DNA from 3 places in the Paenibacillus sp. Leaf72 genome. Region 1 is predicted to be linked to each of the others. Evidence: riboswitches for the same ligand, from Rfam matches in the RefSeq annotation. Region 1 holds a riboswitch; each other region holds the start of a gene.
What was found. A riboswitch is a leader RNA that binds a small molecule or an ion and turns the genes downstream of it on or off. The one in region 1 is predicted to bind cobalamin.
Positions count from the first base shown of each region.

Region 2: it holds a riboswitch for cobalamin, as region 1 does, so the genes downstream of both, ASF12_RS27980 (ABC transporter substrate-binding protein) here and cobJ (precorrin-3B C(17)-methyltransferase) in region 1, are expected to answer to the same signal.
Region 3: it holds a riboswitch for cobalamin, as region 1 does, so the genes downstream of both, ASF12_RS32090 (energy-coupling factor ABC transporter permease) here and cobJ (precorrin-3B C(17)-methyltransferase) in region 1, are expected to answer to the same signal.

Region 1 covers NZ_LMLV01000023.1:80,578-86,754, reverse strand. Annotated here, with positions in the region: gene ASF12_RS19000 (TetR/AcrR family transcriptional regulator) at 1-383, opposite strand, end outside; gene ASF12_RS18995 (MMPL family transporter) at 519-2,759, shown strand; gene ASF12_RS18990 (hypothetical protein) at 2,945-3,268, shown strand; gene ASF12_RS18985 (DUF6376 family protein) at 3,486-3,959, shown strand; gene ASF12_RS18980 (hypothetical protein) at 3,984-4,253, shown strand; cobalamin riboswitch at 4,390-4,539, shown strand; gene cobJ (precorrin-3B C(17)-methyltransferase) at 4,705-6,177, shown strand, end outside.
Region 2 covers NZ_LMLV01000033.1:144,438-150,614, reverse strand. Annotated here, with positions in the region: gene ASF12_RS27995 (NADH:flavin oxidoreductase) at 1-277, opposite strand, end outside; gene ASF12_RS27990 (ArsR/SmtB family transcription factor) at 364-675, opposite strand; gene ASF12_RS27985 (NADH-dependent flavin oxidoreductase) at 955-2,073, opposite strand; cobalamin riboswitch at 2,203-2,400, shown strand; gene ASF12_RS27980 (ABC transporter substrate-binding protein) at 2,568-4,196, shown strand; gene nikB (nickel ABC transporter permease) at 4,198-5,139, shown strand; gene ASF12_RS27970 (ABC transporter permease) at 5,136-5,954, shown strand; gene ASF12_RS27965 (ABC transporter ATP-binding protein) at 5,960-6,177, shown strand, end outside.
Region 3 covers NZ_LMLV01000035.1:180,406-186,582, reverse strand. Annotated here, with positions in the region: gene ASF12_RS32105 (energy-coupling factor ABC transporter ATP-binding protein) at 1-720, opposite strand, end outside; gene cbiQ (cobalt ECF transporter T component CbiQ) at 707-1,519, opposite strand; gene ASF12_RS32095 (energy-coupling factor ABC transporter substrate-binding protein) at 1,516-1,800, opposite strand; gene ASF12_RS32090 (energy-coupling factor ABC transporter permease) at 1,800-2,573, opposite strand; cobalamin riboswitch at 2,741-2,945, opposite strand; gene ASF12_RS32085 (DUF445 domain-containing protein) at 3,042-4,277, opposite strand; gene ASF12_RS32080 (TrkH family potassium uptake protein) at 4,570-5,898, shown strand; gene ASF12_RS32075 (YdcF family protein) at 5,941-6,177, shown strand, end outside.

The sequences.
Region 1 (6,177 bases):
GTTTGCTCCTCTGTGAGGCCTGAAGCCGCTTCGCGCATCATCGTTTCAAAGTCGACATGGGCGTTCGCCATATGCCGTTCAGCGACAATAAGCAGTCGGTCCTTAAGCTCTCCGGGACCGGTAATGATTTTACGCGTTTGCTGATAAGCGATATTTAAGACGAATAAAATCGCCTCGGTAAAAAGCACCGCTTTATTATTGAAATAGTAGTAGACGCTTGCCTTGGTAACGCCGGATGCTTTGGCAACGCCGTCGAGCGATACTTTCTCGAAGCCAAGCTCCATAAATTGATACGATGCCGTAAATAAAATTTTCTCCATCGTTTGAGCGGTGCTGCTGCCTTTTGGACGGCCAGGTTTGCGCTTTTCTTGTTCATTTACCATGTCGTGACCCTCCATGTTCATGTAATTGTAATAAAAGCAGTTGATTAATTAACCTTCGAGTATATATAATTAATTTAGTCTACAAAATCTATTTTAAACCAAATGACTGAAGATGTGAAACGGAGGATGGGAGTAATGCTAGAGAAATTAGGCAGTGCGGTTGCGGGCCGCCGTACACGCTGGATCACCGTAATCGTATGGATCGTGCTTGCAGGGGCTTTAACAATGTGGCTTCCTGCTGTTGGTGGGCAAGAGAAAAATAATGCGCCTAATCTGGAAACAGACAGCCCGTCCGTGCTTGCAGATCAATTAATGAAGGATAAATTCCCGAATGGGGCTGGTGTGCCCGCCCTGCTCGTATGGCATAGGGATGCCGGGCTTACGGAAGAGGATTATGCACTCATTCAGAAAACGTCGCAGCTCCTCAGCGAGCAGCCGCTGCCAGAACAAGGAGAATTGCTGCCGCTGCATCAAATGCCGGCTCCTGCGCTCTCAAAGCTGGCATCGGAAGACGGAGGCACGCTTGTTCAACCGATTACATTTGCAGAAAATGCGGATACGGAAATTTTGCGCAGCAATTTGGAGAAATTGCAAGGGCTTGTTAAAGAAGCGGCAGGCGGCACGAGCCCGTTTGACGCAGCAACAACTGGTGTTGACGCGCTGAGTGCAAGAATCAGCGGTCCTGTGGGCATTCAGGTGGACGCATCGGCATTATTCAAAGGAGCGGATGTATCGCTGCTTATTGCTACGGTGCTGATTGTACTTATTCTATTGCTGCTTATTTATCGTTCGCCTATTTTAGCGGTCGTTCCGATTGTAGGCGTAGGGTTCGCTTATTTGGTTACGAGCCCCATTCTCGGCTGGCTTGCATCAGAGGGCTGGATTACAGTAGATGCCCAAGCCATTTCGATCATGACGGTGCTGTTGTTTGGTGCAGGCACAGACTACTGCCTGTTCTTTATTGCACATTTCCGCCAAGAGCTGGAGCGGGAAGACAATAAGATGACGGCGCTCAAAATCGCTTTCCGTGATGCATCAGGAGCGATTGCGATGAGCGGCTTCACGGTCGTTCTGTCCTTGCTGGCGCTGCTTGCCGCCAAATATGGTGCTTACCAGCGCTTTGCTATCCCATTCAGCTTGTCGATTTTCATTATGGGCATTGCGAGCCTGACACTCGTGCCTGCGCTATTGTCGATTATGGGAAGAGCTTCTTTCTTCCCGTTCATTCCTCGCACCGAAGGAATGCAGCAGCAGCGGGCAGAGAAGCGCAGCAAGCCGTTTCGCCCGCGTCGCCAAGGCAGCAAGCTAGGCACAGCAGTAGGAAGCCTAGTCGTGGCGAAGCCTTGGACCGTTGTTATCGCGAGCGTTATTTTTCTCGGTGCGCTGGCTGGTTTTGCTCCACAGGTTAAGTTTACGTATGATTTATTGTCTTCCTTTCCGAAAGCTATGCCGTCGCGTGAAGGTTTTGATACGATTTCAACAGCTTTCACACCAGGCCAATTGGCTCCTATAACCGTGGCGGCTCAAACCGATGGCAAGCCAGTGGAGCTTGTCGCCAGCCTTTCGGATATGGATCTCGTTGATTCCGTATCGGAGCCGGTTCAAAGTGAAGAGGACCCGAATTTGCAGTCCGTTCAGGTTACGCTAAACATTAATCCTTATTCACAGGAGGCCATGGATCTGGTTCCGCTGCTTCGCGGAGCGGCGGAGGAAGCATTGGATAAAGTAGGAGTTTCGGATGCGGAGTCTAAAGTGTGGGTAGGCGGACAGACAGCAACGCAGCATGACTCCCAGCTGTTGACCGATCGGGACAATAAAGTTATTATCCCACTCGTTATTGGGATGATTTTAGTGCTGCTGATTGTCTATTTGCGCTCCATCGTTGCAGCCCTTTATTTAATCGCCACCGTGTTATTGTCATTTGGCTCTGCTTTAGGCCTCGGCTGGATTGTATTGCATTATGGGATGGGGGCAGAAGCGATTCAAGGAGCGATTCCGCTGTACGCCTTCGTGTTCCTCATTGCTCTTGGCGAGGACTATAACATTTTTATGATCTCGAGCATTTGGAAGAAAAAAGCGAAAATGCCGCTCAAGCAAGCCATTCGTGAAGGTGTCGCAGAGACTGGCGGCGTCATTACGTCCGCAGGGTTGATCCTTGCTGCTACGTTCGCAGTGCTAGCGACGCTGCCTATTCAGGTATTGGTGCAGTTCGGCGTAATTACAGCGATTGGTGTGCTGATGGATACGTTCATCGTGAGACCGTTCCTCGTGCCGGCCATTACAACGCTGCTTGGCAATAGAGCCTTCTGGCCGGCTAGGGCAGAGCTAGTGGGAGAAGAACAAAGCAAGTCTGGCAAGCATAGGCAAATCGTTTAAATCGCATTATTATTTGCAGCAGCAAAGCGCCTTTCTGTCTGGTCGGCATGACCAGGAGGGAAAGGCGCTTTTTATTTTGCTGCTAATATATGTACAGGTGTGAAAATTCCATAGGCCAAGCTTCCGTTCTGGGCGCACAGGAATAAAATGAGGGGAAACGAAAAGCGCAAAGGAGGTTCGCCAAAATGAGAAAGAGGTTCCTTCGTCTAATATTTATCGTAGTCCTGTTTATTGGAATAAGCCTCTGGAGTTCCGCATCGCTATCCGTGTCCGCAGCAGATGTCTGTACTCCTGCAAATAATGAGCAGCAGACGAATGCTGCCGCCTCATCGCCAACCGACTCCCCCTGTAATGAACATGCGGGTCATGAGGCTCCAGATCCGGCTGCAACCGCTCCCGGGGATCAGTTGACCGATGAGCAGGCCGGGTGGCTGCTTACAGGTGTCATTGCTTTATTTCTCATTATCGTCGTCATATGGCGCCAGCATGCTTTCAAGTCGAAGCGTTAGCTGCCAAAGGAGTGGCGCAGCTTAATGATAGGGCTGCATCGTTATGCCGCAGACGCGAACAATAGCCAGCGTGCATTTTAGCTATCTGCGGCCTCATGTTTTATTTTTCTATTAAATGATGGACAAGCTTAATGATAAGACGAAATGCAACCGTTTGGACGCATCTGCCGTATAAGTAGTGCTCTGTGTAAGACAGGCGGAAAGGAAGAGATTAAACATGGCCATTCGTTCAGGAAAAAGCATACTTTTAATCATTGGAATGTTATTATTAGGAGGATGCTCGTTATTTGAGGAAGCCAAGCAGACGGTCAATTCCGTATCAAACTCGGCCGAATATGTGACGGGAGCAGCAACGTACATGCAGACGCTGACAAATTTCAGCGAGCAGGCGACGCAGCTTGCGGAGCAAGCCGTAAACGATGCGAGTGCACGCGCTGATTATAAAGAACAGCTGGTAGCTGTGCAGGAGTCCATCAAGCAGTTTGGCGAGCTGCACGCGCCGGATTTTGCCAAGGACGTCCATCAGTCCGTGGTCGATTATAATTTGAAGCTGCAGGAAAGCATTGATGCGGTGCTGAAGCAGATCGAAGACGGCAAAGCATTGATTGACGCAACGGAAATTCCAAATACGATTAACAAAATCAACGAGCTGTTAAATCAAGTGAATCAACTTCAGCAGCTGGTATCGTAACGGTAAAGAGAGGAAGAGTGGAAGATGAAAGTAAATATTTTGCATGCTAGCATGACGAACTCCAAGGAATCCGGTTTCGTAGGCAAGGTTCATTTTGAAGTAGAGGGCCAGACGAACCAATACGAAATTACCCTTCATAGCCGCAAGGCGACAGAGTGGGGCTACGGTTTGTTTTTTCTGAATGAATCGGGCAAGGAAGAAGATCTTTTGGCGGTTGAGGATGAGCTGGAAGAGGACGATGAACTGTTTGATTCCCTCGTGAATGCAGCTTGGGAAACGCTTGAGAAGAAATAAATAGCTCCGGTAAAAAATAGAGCTGGTGTCAGCCTGGACATGCTGTCCGTGCTTGCGCCGGCTCTATTTGCGCCAAGGCTGATGGCATAAACGCACTTGTCGATCATACAATCTAATGTTATCATTAAGATTACAATTTAATAGGAAGGGAATAAGTGTCAGCAGGCGCCAAAGCGCCCAAGTTGACTTAATAGGGAAGTCGGTGAGAGACCGGCGCGGACCCGCCACTGTATGAAGCGTCCTAACGCTTCAAAGCCAGGAGACCTGCTTATTTCAACGACACTGTAAACCTACGTGGATATTAGGAAGGTGTTAGAGATTGGATGGCCCTTCGCTGTCTGCGTTTAACAAGGACATTGGTCTTTTCAAGCATTTCTAACACATATCGTTAGAGGTGCTTTTTTTGTTGGATAGAAATTGTAAATTGCTACATAGAAGGAGTTGGGCATCAATGAGTGAAGCAGGCGTCGGCAAGCTGTTAATTATCGGATTCGGCCCAGGGAGCTTCGAGCATATTACGAAACGCGCCCGTGAAGCGATTCAGGAGAGCGATATTGTCATCGGCTACAACACGTATGTCGACTTGATTCGGGAGCTAATCAGCGATCAGGCGATTGTGCGTACGGGGATGACAGAGGAGGTCAGCCGGGCGCAGGAAGCGGTGCGCCAAGCGGAGAACGGCAAGAAGGTAGCCGTTATATCAAGCGGCGATGCGGGCGTATACGGCATGGCAGGACTCGTGTATGAGGTGCTGATTGAGAAAGGCTGGAAGCGTAATGGCGGGGTAGAGGTTGAAGTGATTCCCGGCATTTCTGCCATTAACTCGACAGCATCCCTGCTTGGCGCGCCGATAATGCATGATGCTTGCACGATCAGCCTGAGCGATCATTTGACGCCTTGGGAGCTGATTGCGCGCAGGGTAGAAGCGGCCGGACAAGCGGATTTCGTCATTGCGCTTTATAACCCGCGCAGCGGCAGAAGAACGCGGCAAATCGTGGAGACTCAGCGGATTTTGCTCAAATACCGCTCGCCAGATACGCCGGTAGGCATTGTGAAAAGCGCGTACCGCGACCGTGAAGACATTGTCGTGACGACGCTTGCCCGTATGCTTGACCATGATATCGGCATGCTGACAACAGTCGTCATCGGCAACTCGACGACCGTCAATTATGACGGGCTAATGATTACGCCGCGCGGCTATCAGCGCAAATATACGCTTGGCGAAGGCGCGCAGCCTTTGAAGCCCCACCAGCGTCTGCAAGAGAAGAATGAGCCGTGGGCGCTTCATACGGCAGGAATGCCTGAGCTTCCAGCGGACGGGGGCTATCGTGCGGATGAATATGACGCGACGGACCAGCTGCTCAAGCGGGAGGAGCCGCAGGCGGTTGCGCCAGATGAACCGAGAAATGATAATGGACAGGGCGGCGGAGTGGCGGTTGCAGTAGCCCCCCCGGTTGCGCCCGTGAAGCCGGCCCCAGCCCCAATAAATACAGCCGTTTCAATGAGGGCAGAGGCTGCCCCGGCACCTGCAGTATCGCCTCTGCATTTGGCGATGGAAGCGGTTCTCCTGAATGATCGCAGCAAGGGGATCGAGCCTAGTGCGGCGTTTGGCGCAGTATCGAGCCCTATGCCTGTGTTTGCGCAGCAATCGGTACTTGAGTTTGCCGTAAGCCCAGGTGTCGCGACAAAAAACTTCACGCCCCAGCAGCTCGTAGCATTGGCGCAGGCTGTTGGCGAGAAGGGTTCGATTGAATATACGCCGCATCATCATTTGCTGGTGCGGATTCCAACATCGGACCCGGACAGTGTGACGGCGAAGCTGCGCGCGGATGGGCTCAGCCTAGCTCCAATCGGTGATGTACTGCAATTGAAGGCTTGCGATTTTTGCAATCTGGAGAAGGCGGAATCGGTGCCTTATGCCGAT
Region 2 (6,177 bases), on a different contig from region 1:
CGGCTTCAACGACTTTTGCCCAGCCATTTAATGCAGCTTCGCCATGAAAGTTAGGGATGTTTGGATTATCAGTGGCAGCCGGATGGTTAATCAGCGTACCCTCTGTCACAATTAAGCCAACACCGTTTTCGGCGCGGCGTCTATAGTAGGCAACTACATCTTCGCCCGGAACGCCATTTGGAGAAAAACCGCGGGTCATTGGTGCCATTACAATACGGTTAGGCAGTGTAAGTGGACCTGCTGAGAAAGGCTTGAACAACGATTGAATTGAGCTCATGAATAAAATACCTCCTAATTGAATAAAAAATCTATAATTCTATAAAAATAGATATAAAAGCATGAAATGAGCAGGAGTAAGCAAGGTTATAGCTCATCCTGAATCATTTCTTTGAAAAACTGAATGTTAGCTTCATTACGCCTGTAATAGGTGTGCTGCCCGATCCGTTTCGACTCCAGTAAGCCTGCTTTATGCATTTTCACTAAATAGCTGGATATAACGGATTGCGCAAGTCCTGTTTTTTCTGCAAAAGAACCGACACATACGCCTCCAGCAAACTGACACGCATCGGTTAGATGGCATTGAGGCCCAAAATGCTCCTCAGGCGTTTTCAGCCATTTTAAAATATGGTACCGTTTCTCGTTAGACACAGCTTTAAGTATTGACAAAGTATCCATGAGGCTTAGTATATCTATTTTTATAGAAATGTCAAATTGTTGTTTTATAAAATATAGGAACGGGTATCGTAACGCGATCCGTTCTCTATATTTCTCGGACTGAAACGCGCCGCGCCGCCGAAGGACGGCGACAGCCGTTTCACCTTGAAATATAGGAAAGGATGTCCTAACGCGATCCGTTCTCTATATTTCTCGGACTGAAACAAGCCGCGCCGCCGAAGGACGGCGACAGCCGTTTCACCTTGTGCCTATTTGTGAGCGAATGGTTGGATTTTGCGCTTATTCCGTTATCGGGAACCAGCCTGGCGCATGCGTAATCGCTCCCCATAAGCCATTCGGGATGACGAGGCGCTCCTGATCTTGCTTGGATAGCGTAGTCACAATATCCTGCTCGTTGCCTTGCTTGATTTTCTCCGTCCAATCCGGGTCCATAATGAGCTCGCGGCCAAGGGCGATAAACGGCACGCCGGAGTTTTTCGCCTCAAGCGCTTCTTCTGCGGTTGTGATGCTGCCGACACCGATGAACGGAATGTGCTCGCTGTATTTTTCGACGAACCATGCCATGCGGCTTTGCGAATCCTGCTCGCCTCTGCGCGGCTTCGACCAGAAATCTTGAAGCGACACATGCAAATAATCCAGCTTCATCTCGATTAGAGCGTTAACCAGATGGTACGAATGCTCCATCGTTAATCCTTCTTCTTCCGGCTCCTCCGGCGAGAAGCGATAGCCTACAAGAAACGGCTGCGGCGCCATAGCGGCTGCCTTCTTAACAGCTTCAACGACGTAGAGCGGGAACGCCATACGTTTATGAACAGAGCCGCCCCAGTCGTCGGTACGCACATTGGAAGCCGGGGAGTAAAATTGCTGCAGCAGGTAGCCGTTGGCACCGTGAATTTCAACGCCGTCAAAACCAGCCTCAATCGCGCGGCGTGTCGCTTCGCCAAAGTCGGCGATAATCGACTTGATTTCCTCCTCGTTCAGCTCGCGTGGCACAATTCCGCCCTCCTGCTGGGCAATGCTGCTGGCACTCACCAAATCATCATTTGGCACTAGGCCAGGGAAGCATGATCTTCCGCCATGGAAAATTTGCAAAATCGCTTTCGCACCTTGGCTTTTAATAGCATCGGCCAGACGCTTGAGGCTTGGAATCATTGCGTCCGTATCCGCGCCAAATTCGCCGGGGAAGCCTTTGCCGTTGCGGCTCACGTAGACGCACGCTGTAACGACGATGCCGGGCCCAGCACTGCGGCGGCTGTAGTAGGCAAGCTCTTCATCAGGCACTGTGCCGTCCGGATTGGACGAGCAGGTTGTCATGGGCGCCATGACAATTCGATTATGTACAGACATGCCGCTCGCGAAAGTGAATGGTTCAAATAAAGGCTGAAATTGTGGTTTCATCAGTAGTTCCCTCCAGTTACGAAATGCTATGTGCTTTATTTTATATCAGATAATTACGAAAGGAAAGTGGAGTGGAAAGGTTGCTTAAATGAAAGGGCTGGTATATAATCAACCAGATTTGCAAACAACTGAAAAATTGTGGGAATAAGGTGCAACAGCTGCGGCTGGAGCTTAAAAGGGAAGTTCGGTGCAAAACCGACGCGGTCCCGCCACTGTTACGGATTAGCTGAAGCTACAAGGCCACTGATCTCGCTTAGCGGGATTGGGAAGGCAGCTTCCAGTACAATTTCCGGTAGCCAGGAGACCTGCCTGTTCTGACAACACTGCTGTAACCTACGGAGGATAGGGAAGTGTTAGCGCGCATGCTTATTTGCTATGATGGAAAATAACAATAACAGGCAGCTCTATCTTTCCTATGACTGGAGGTAGAGCTGTCTTTTTTTGCGGATTTTTGCAGGAAGATGATTTTGCTAGAGGGAGAGGAAATAGAGAAGATGAAACGTACACAAATGGCAAAAAACAAAAAAACAATAGGTGTTTTATTTAGCCTATGCTTGCTGCTGGCGCTAATGGGGTGCAGTGGCGTTAACGGTTCCAATGAATCAGGCAGCAATAATGAGCTGTCGCAGCAGTCTGCTGCTCCGTCCGCCTCTACAGCAGCTGCTTCTGAAGAAATCGTGCTGGCTGCGCCGCGGGATTTAGCACCGGGACCGCAGGATGCTTATTACACGAGCACCATTCTGTATGTATGGGAGCCGTTGATTTCCGCTTCCGAGGATGGAAAGCCTGCTCCAAAGCTGGCGGAAGCGTGGGAAATGTCTGCTGATGCCAAGGAATGGACCTTCATGCTGCGCAAAGGCGTCACCTTCCATGATGGCGCGCCATTCAACGCGGACGCGGTACTTGCAAATTTTGCCCGTTACAAGCAAGTGAGCCCGAAAAGCTCGCCATTCTATACGCTCGACATCAACAATTCATACCCAAGCCTTCAGGAAGTCGTGAAGGTTGATGATAGCACGATTAAGCTTGTTTTCGACAATCCGCAGCCGACGCTGCTGTATTCGATGATCAACTTTTCAAGCCCGATGTACAGCCCGAATAATTTTGACGAAAATGGCGACTTTAACGGCCTGCCGCAAGGGACAGGCCCTTTCAAGCTTGTGCAGCATGAGAAGGATCAATTTTCACTGCTAGAGGCTTACGACGGTTATTATGGCGAAAAAGCAAAAGCCCAAAAAATCCGCGTCCGCGTCATACCGGACCCTGATACAAGGCTTGCTGCCTTGAAATCTGGAGAGATTTTGGGCGTCATGGATTTGGGCGCTATTCCTCCTGCCCTTGCCGAGGAGCTGCTGAAGGATGAACGCTTTGCTGTATCGACGGCAAAATCGACGATTTCCCATTACCTGCATCCGAACGGTGCCAAAGCGCCATTCAATGATGTGAAAATGCGTCAGGCGCTGAGCCTGATGATTGACCGCGAGCAGCTGGTGAAGGAGCTGTATTTGGGCTATCCGACCGCTACGGCGAACATTTTGAATGCGACATCGCCGTTTTATAAGGACATTCCTGTCGTCCATGATTCAGAAAAGGCAATCGCCCTGGCGCATGAGGTGCTTGGGGACAGCAGGCAGGCGGTTACGCTAATTGTGCCTACCTATGGACTCGATCGTTATCCGTATAAAGCGCAAGCCGAGCTGCTTCAGGCTGTGCTTCAAGAGCTGCAGCTGGACGTGACGATTCAAATATTGGATGGTGCGGCATACAAGGAAGCACAGGCACAAGGAAACTTCGATCTGGCACTGGCCATTCAGGGGCTGCCGAATGGCGATCCTTATTCGATTTTGAACAATTATATGGCGAGCGAAGGCTCAAGCAATATCAGTTATACGCTTGGTTACAGCAATGCCCATGTGGATGAGCTGTTGAAGCAGGTGAAGACGACGCTGGATATGGATGACCGCGCTGCGATTTATAACGAGCTGCAGGATATTGCAGCCGAGGAATTGCCGACGATTCCGCTGTTTAATGATGCGAGCTTAATTGCGTACAGCAAAGAAATTACCGGATACGGTGCACTTGTGTATGGTACAACGCTGCCGCAGCTGGAGCGGGTGCAATAAGATGGCCTATTTCATTCGGAGGTTGGCGGCGGCGGTTCCCGTTCTGATTGGCATTACGTTTATAGCCTTTGCCTTAAGCGTCGCTTCTCCGGGTGATCCGGCTGTCGAACTGCTGAGCATGAACGGCTTCAGCCAGCCGACCGAAGAGCAAATTGCTTTGAAAAGAGAAGAGATGGGGCTGAATGATCCGCTGCTCATTCAGTATGGCCATTGGTTATCAAAGGCGCTGCAAGGTGATCTTGGCACGTCTTATATGACGAAGGAATCGGTTAGCGGCGAGCTGCTGCGCCGCCTGCCAGCAACATTAAGCCTATCTTTGCTAGCTGTCCTGTTCGCCGTCCTGCTTGGAGTGCCATCCGGCATGCTCATGGCGATCCGGCGCAATCGGCTGTTCGATCATATCGGCAGGGCGCTTGCGCTGATTTTGGTTTCCATTCCTGGATTTTGGCTGGCGATCATGCTCATTGCCTTATGGTCGGAGAAGCTGCAGCTGCTCCCGACTAGCGGCTACGGCACCTGGAAGCATTTGCTTATGCCAGCGGCGGTGCTTGCTTCCGGTACAGGCGCCATATTGATGCGGCTGACGCGTGCGGCGCTGCTGGAGGAGCTGAATAAAGATTATATGCTGACAGCCCGAGCGAAGGGGCTGCGTGAGAGCTTTATTGTGCTTCGGCATGCGCTGCGCAATGCTTGTATTCCGTTGCTCACGGTTATCGGCAGTTATTTTGGAGCGATTGTTGGCGGCTCCGTCATCGTGGAAGTTATATTTGCGGTACCGGGCATCGGGCGCTTTGCGATGGACGGTATTTTTCGCAGAGATTATCCGGTCATTCAGGGCTATGTCGTATTTACCGGTCTCATCTACGTGCTGTTTAATTTGGCGACAGATTTATGTTACGGGCTCGCTCATCCGCAAATCAGGCTGGGAGGGAAGCTGCGATGAAGATGTCCTACGGGGTGGCCGCGGGCGTGCTTGCCTTCGTACTGCTTGCCAGCTTGCTGGCACCGCTGCTTGCTCCTTATGACCCGAATCAGATTAATATGGCGGAAAGGCTTGCGCCGTTGTCCTCCGCACATTGGCTAGGAACGGACACGCTGGGAAGGGATGTGCTGAGCCGCATTTTGTATGGCGGAAGGGTGTCGATCTTGCTCGCGGTCGCTGTTACGCTCGCTACAATGCTCGTTGGCCTGCTGCTGGGCACCATTAGCGGTTATGCTGGCGGTTGGACCGATGAAGCCATTCAAATTGTCGTTAGCATTTTTCAAGGGCTGCCGGGTCTTGCCCTTATGCTGGCCATTGCAGGTACGCTCGGTCCTGGGGTGAAAAGCCTGTTTGTCGCGCTGCTCTTCACCTCATGGGCGGATTTCTCTCGGGTTGTGCGCGGCGAGGTTATGAAAATTCGCGAAGAAAGCTACGTGGAAGGCATCCGTGCTTTAGGAGCGGGCCATGCGTATATCATCGTCAGGCATATGCTGCCAAATTTGTTAGGGCCGCTTATCGTGCTGTTCACCATTCGGATTGGGCGAGTTATTCTATCTATCGCCTCGCTTAGCTTTCTCGGTCTAGGCTTGCAGCCGCCAGCGGCAGATTGGGGAGTGATGGTGAATGATGCCCGGCCGTATTTTCGCAGCTATCCGCATCTGATGATCGCCCCCGGTCTTTGTATAGCAGTTGTATCGCTATGTATCAACTGGCTGGGTGACGGGCTTCGGGATAAGCTGGATACACGGACGGAGAAAGAGCATTCACTGCTGTAGGAGGAATGAAGTTGAGCGAAACGCTTATCGTAATCAAGCAGCTTAATGCATCCTTTCAGACAAGGGAAGGACTGGTGCAGGCGGTAGATGGGGCCTCGCTTGAGCTGAAGCGTGGCCGCATTTTTGGACTGATTGGCGAGACCGGGAGCGGCAAATCGGTGCTGGGCCTTTCGCTGGTGAGGCTGCTTCCCGCACAGGCTTCTATCAGTGGGAGCATCCTGTA
Region 3 (6,177 bases), on a different contig from region 1:
AAATACCGTCTCCGGCGTACCCTCCAATATACAGCGGCCCTCATTCATGATGAAAATCCAATCCGCCCAAGCATAGGCCATATTCATGTCATGCGTCGCCATAACCGGCGTTATGCCGCTGGCATGAATGCGGTCCAGCTCAGCCATCAGCCGCTGCTCCGATATCGGATCGAGATAAGCAGCCGGCTCATCAAGCAGCACTAACTCCGGCTCCAGGGCCAGTACGCCGGCAAGAGCGACTCGCTTCTTTTGCCCAAGGCTGAGATGATGCAGCGGCTTATGCGCCAGTTCCTGCAAGTTCAGCTGCTGAACGATGCGCGCCGTACGTCTGTCAATTTCCACTTCTTGAAGCCCCGCATTGCGCAGCCCATAGGAAATATCCTCATAAGCGGTATTCAAAATGAGCTGATGCTCCGGGTCCTGAAAAACAAGGCCGACGCGCCGTCTCAAGCTGGCAAGCTCTCTGGGCTTGTAAGAAAGCGGCTCGCCGCGCCAGCTGACAAAACCGGATTCCGGACGATTAATGCCAATAAGCTGCAAGAAGAGCGTCGACTTGCCCGAGCCATTATGCCCGCACAGCGCTATCTTCTTGTTCGCCGGAATACGCAGCTCTAGCCCGTTTAAAGCGGTCTTGTCCGTTCCGGGATAAGCATAGCTCACTTGGTTCATTTCCATAATGGTTGATGCCCGATCGTTATCCGCCAGCTTATTCACCTCCATACCGAAGCCATAGCTCTGCTGCCAGCAAAATCGTTAAGCCGAGCCCCGCTTCCGCCCAATATCGGAGGCGAACCGTCCGCTTTACACTAGGCGCAAGACGGATTTCATTCGTAAATCCTCTTGCCATAAGCCCATTCGAGAGCCCCTTGTATCGATGCATCGTTTTGACGAAGAGCCGCACAGCAATCGCCGCCGTACCCTGCAATTTGCCTTTAAAACCGTGTTGACCGCCGCGTGCACGCTGCGCGACCAGCATAGCCCCCGCCGTATCCAGCAGCAGAAAGATGAAGCGATACATAATAATCATGAGCTCCAGTACAATTTGCGGCATTTTCAACCGCTTCAGCACTTGCAGCAGATCCGGGAAGGGGGTCGTCAAGGTGATAAAAAACATACATGCCAGGCAAGCAAGAATACGCGTAAAAATATGTCCGGCCAGCCCTAACGATGCCTCTGGCACATACAGGCTAAGCGGCTTCCATGAAACGAGCATCCAGCCTGCTTTCGCTGCCGCCAAGCTTCCCGCTTCGCTGCTGCTATTGCTGAATTCAATGAGCAGCGCGGGCAAGCTGAGAATGAACAGCAGGCAAGAGGAGAAAAGCAGCGCCGCATAAAGCTTAGCGGGCACTTTCGCATAGCCGACCGTCCACAGTGCAAGCCATCCGAAAATGACAAGCTGTACGAGCGGATGAGCGATATAGGCAAGCAGCAGCAGAAGGGCTGCAAGCCCGCATTTCCAAATGGCGGGTAAATCCCGCAGCTTATTGGAATAAGAAATCGTATCAATCCATTTCATCATTGCTGCTTTGATTTCCCCGACTTCCCTTTAAAAAGGCCAATCACATAGCCGATTACGCCAGCGCCAATCGCAGCTTGCAGCGCGAACAGCATGCTTTCCGTTTCTCCCGGCACCTCAGTGAGCGGAGACGCCCAAGGCTCATAATGGGGCGCAATCGTCTGGATCATTTCCTCCGCCGCGCCATCCGCGCCGCCAAACTCGGCGTTAATGAATATTAAAGGCGCAACGGCAAGCAAAACAACAATGGCTAAAATCCAAATATTTTTGGCACTGCGGCTCATTACACGCGATCCCCTTTCATTCTCCGCTTCAAAATAGACAGCTCGTCCGTATTAAAAGATTGCAGCCAGTTCCAGATCAATACCGTCAGCAAGCCTTCGCTAATAGCAAGCGGAACCTGGGTAATCGCAAAAATACCGCCAAATTTCATAAAGGATGCGAGAATGCCTCCCTCAACAGCCGGAAAAGCAACAGCCAGTTGAATCGAAGTAACGATATAAGTGGCCAGATCGGCAACAGCGGCAGCAGAAAAAATCGCCACGCCTTGCTTGCTGCCTGAACGCATCAGCAGCCGATAGACGGCATAGCCAGCAGCGGGACCTGCAACCGCCATTGAAAAAGCATTCGCCCCAAGCGTCGTCAGCCCGCCATGTGCAAGCAGCACCGCTTGAAACAGCAATACCATAGAACCTAATACGCTCATGGGCAGCGGCCCGAACATAACCGTTCCAAGCCCCGTTCCCGTCGGGTGCGAGCTGCTGCCTGTAACGGAAGGAATCTTAAGCGCGGACAGCACGAAGGTGAAAGCTGCCGCCAAGCCCAGCATCAGCTTAAGCTCTGGTGCTTCCTTTGTAATTTTCCGAATGGCGCGTACACCCAGGATGAAAAAAGGAATAAAGGCCACCCACCAAAAAATCGCCCACCCCACAGGCAAAAACCCTTCCATAATGTGCATCGCATAAGCGGATTGCGGCTCATTCACCAGTAAAAAAAGCGTGAAGCCAATAACCAGCAAAGCGGTGCTAACTGCTGTCTTGCTTTTTAACTTGACCATTCGTTTCAATACCCTCCCCAATGTGTTCATGCCTAAAGACAACAAAAAATGACCGCTTTCCCTTCGCTGGGAAAACGGCCATGTGTACGCAGAAATAGACGGTTGCGCCAGCAAACAGACTGGTAGCAATCGCTTTCATTCGTACACCTATCCTTTCCGCGAAGGCACTGTGGTGCTGGAACGAGGTAGGTCTCCTGGCTAGCGGATCATTATTTTCCTTCGTCTTCCCTGGCTGCCCTAAAGCTTAGGCCAAGTGACTCCTGCTGGTGAAGGAAAACTCCCCGATTACAGTGGCGGGACCGCTCGGGATTTGCACCCGATTCCCTGTTACCCTTTGACGTGCGCAAAGGCACCTCGTTCCATGTCAATCATTTTTCAAAATCCTTGTATTCATTGGTCATTTTGTAGTTTGATCTTATCACAAAAAATTCAGGCTGTCCCCTATAAATGTAAATGGCTACCTTCCTGTTAGAAGAAGGACAAAATAACGCCTACGACAAAACCGCATAATGCGCCGTTGACACGAATCCACTGCAAATCGTTGCCGACCTTTTCCTCCAGCATGGAGACGAGCGCCTTGTCATCCATCCGGTCGAGATTATCCCGAACGAGCGCACCGATGCGATAGTGATTATTTTCAATAAGTCGAACGAGATAGCCGCGAATGCCATCTTCCCAATTGGCGAGCATTTCCTGCTTGCCATTCAAATAATCCGTTGCAAAACGGTATCCCTGCACAATGGCGCGCCCTCCGCTGCGATGCTGCTCCTCCAGCTTGTCCAGCACGAGCTGTCTCAGCTCCTCCAGACGCAAATGGATGAAGCGCTCCGTTTCAACGCTGTCCACCCCCTGTTCAATGAGCTGCTTCAGCTTGAGCATCAGCTCTTCGTTATCGGCAAGCTTCTCCGCCTGGGCTCTCACCTCAAGCAGCAGCTTCTGCCGATGCGGGCTTCCAGGATGGGAAAGCTCCTGCATCGTAGAGAGCAGCATGTTCTGGATCAAACCGCCGAGCTTCTCCTCGTTCATAAAGCCGACGAAAGCTTGCAGTGCAAACCCCATGAAGCCGCCTACCTTAAGCTCCTCCAGCTTTTTGAAGGCGAGCTTGCCGAGCATTTCCTCGGTTTCACGCTTGCGAATCCAATGGCCTACATGCTCCAGGCCGTAATCCAGCGCCCGTTCATCCCAACGCTCATGGACGAAACGATCCGCCAGCTTGCGCACGATTGGCGTAAAATCCTGCTTTTTCACATAATCAGCCAAAAATCCATGCAGCACACCGCTAACCCGCTCCAAAGGCAAGCGCTCCACTGCCGACTGGGCAAAATCAACCGCTGCCAGCCTGAACTTGCGCTTGCCAATCAGCCGAGTCGCCGCCGATGCTGCCCCTGCGAACAGTTGAAAGCCAGACAGCTTGCGGGTAATGCTTTCTTTATTCAGCAGTTCATTTTCCATAGCGCTGATGAGCGAGTTCACGATTTTCGCCCGGTTTTTGAGCAGCAAGGACGTATGCGGAATGGGAATGCCCATCGGATGGCGGAACAGCGCCGTCACCGCAAACCAGTCGGCAATTCCGCCGACCAGCCCCGCTTCAAAGCCGCTTTCCAGTAGATGTGTCCACGTGTTGTCTGGCAGCCACCATCTCGTAGTAATAAAGCCTGCCCCCATAACGGCAAGCGAAATACCTGCTATATATCTTGATTTCATCGTTGTCCTCCTAATCGCGGGCCCCAGCGCCCTCCTGTTGCATATTGCCCTATTATACCAGATAATGAGGTGGCAAGCGTAAACGGCTGTGCCTGCCTTCGGCAGCACAAGCTCGTTTCGCGTAGAAATATAAGCGTTATAATAATAACAATATTTATGCATCCTTATATTTCAAGCGTAAACGGCTGTGCCAGCTTCGGCAGCATCAGCTCAAATTTTCAACTACACCATTGTTTCGTTACATATAAAGGAGATTACCTGCGTGCTCAAACTACGAACCATTTTTCTAAAAATGACTCCACCGCAAATTCTTACGCTTGGCTTTCTCGCGATTATTGCGGCGGGTACCCTATTGCTTTCTCTACCTCTGGCTTCGTCAGCCCATCAGGCAACGCCGCTCATTGACGCATTATTCACTGCAACATCCGCTGTTTGCGTAACGGGGCTTGTCGTCGTCGATACCGGCATCCACTATTCAACCTTTGGCGAGCTCGTCATTCTCGTGCTTATGCAGGTTGGCGGACTCGGCTTTATGACGATGTCTACGCTGTTCGCCCTTGCCCTGCGCAAACGGATATCGCTGCGCGAGCGGCTGCTGCTGCAGGAATCCATGAATCAATCTTCGCTGGAAGGGATCGTCCGCTTCATACGGCGCGTGCTCATTTATGCTTTTGCCATCGAAGGAATAGGCGCCCTGGTTCTGGCACTGCGCTGGTCAACGGAAATGCCTTTCGGCAAGGCGCTGTATTTCGGCATGTTCCATAGCGTGTCGATGTTCACCAACGCCGGATTTGATGTTATGGGACCGATGAACGGTCCGTTCAGCAGCTTTGTCAATCACGTCAACGATCCCATTATTAATGTGATCGTTATTGCTCTCATTTTTCTCGGCGGGATCGGCTTTATCGTACTGGCGGAAATGTGGGATTACCCAAAAACTCGCAAGCTGTCTTTTCACTCCAAGGTTGTGCTGTATGCGACAGGCATTTTGTTTGTCGCAGGTGCTGCCGTTATTTTTATTTTCGAGTTTACAAATACCAAAACACTAGAGCCGCTTAGCATAAGCGGCAAGCTGTACAGCTCGTTGTTCCAAAGCATATCGCCGCGCTCGGGCGGCGCAAATACGCTGGATATTGCTTCTCTGCGCCATGCGACGCAGTTTCTCATTATTTTGCTCATGTTCATCGGCGCATCTCCGGGCTCTGCGGGCGGCGGCATTAAGGTGACGACGTTTGCGATTCTCATCGGTGCGGTGTTTGCAATGATTCGCGGCCGCGAGGATGTCGTCTTTTTCCGCAGAAGGCTCGCAAAGGACCGGGTGTACAAAGCGCTGACGATTACGATTGCCTCGCTGGCGGCGATTATTTTATTTACGATGATTTTATCTACTACTGAGGATGTCGATTTCCTCGTTCTGCTATTTGAAGTAACGTCCGCTTTCGGTACAACCGGATTGTCGCTTGGCTTAACGCCGCATTTGACGGTGATCGGCAAGGTGCTGATTATTATTATGATGTTCGCTGGACGGCTCGGCCCGCTGACGCTGGCGTTCACACTCGTTCCTGCTCAGGAGAAGAAGGAGCTGTATCGCTATCCGGAAGGGAAAATTATGATCGGATAACATGCGGCGAGGAAAAATCATTTTATAAGGAAAGGGCAGTTCATGAAAAAGAGGCTTGTTTCGAAAAAAATCAAAACGCTGTTGCTTTGCGTCTTAGCATTTGCCGCAGCGGTACTGTGCTGGTTTTCCTATGAAATTTGGTCATTTAGTATGAAGGATGAAGCGAAGCCTGCTGATGCGATCCTTGTGCTGGGCACGGCGGTCTGGGGCGATCAGCCATCCCCTGTGCTGCGGGAACGCCTGAATCATGCTATAAAGCTGTACGAGCAAGGCTTTGCC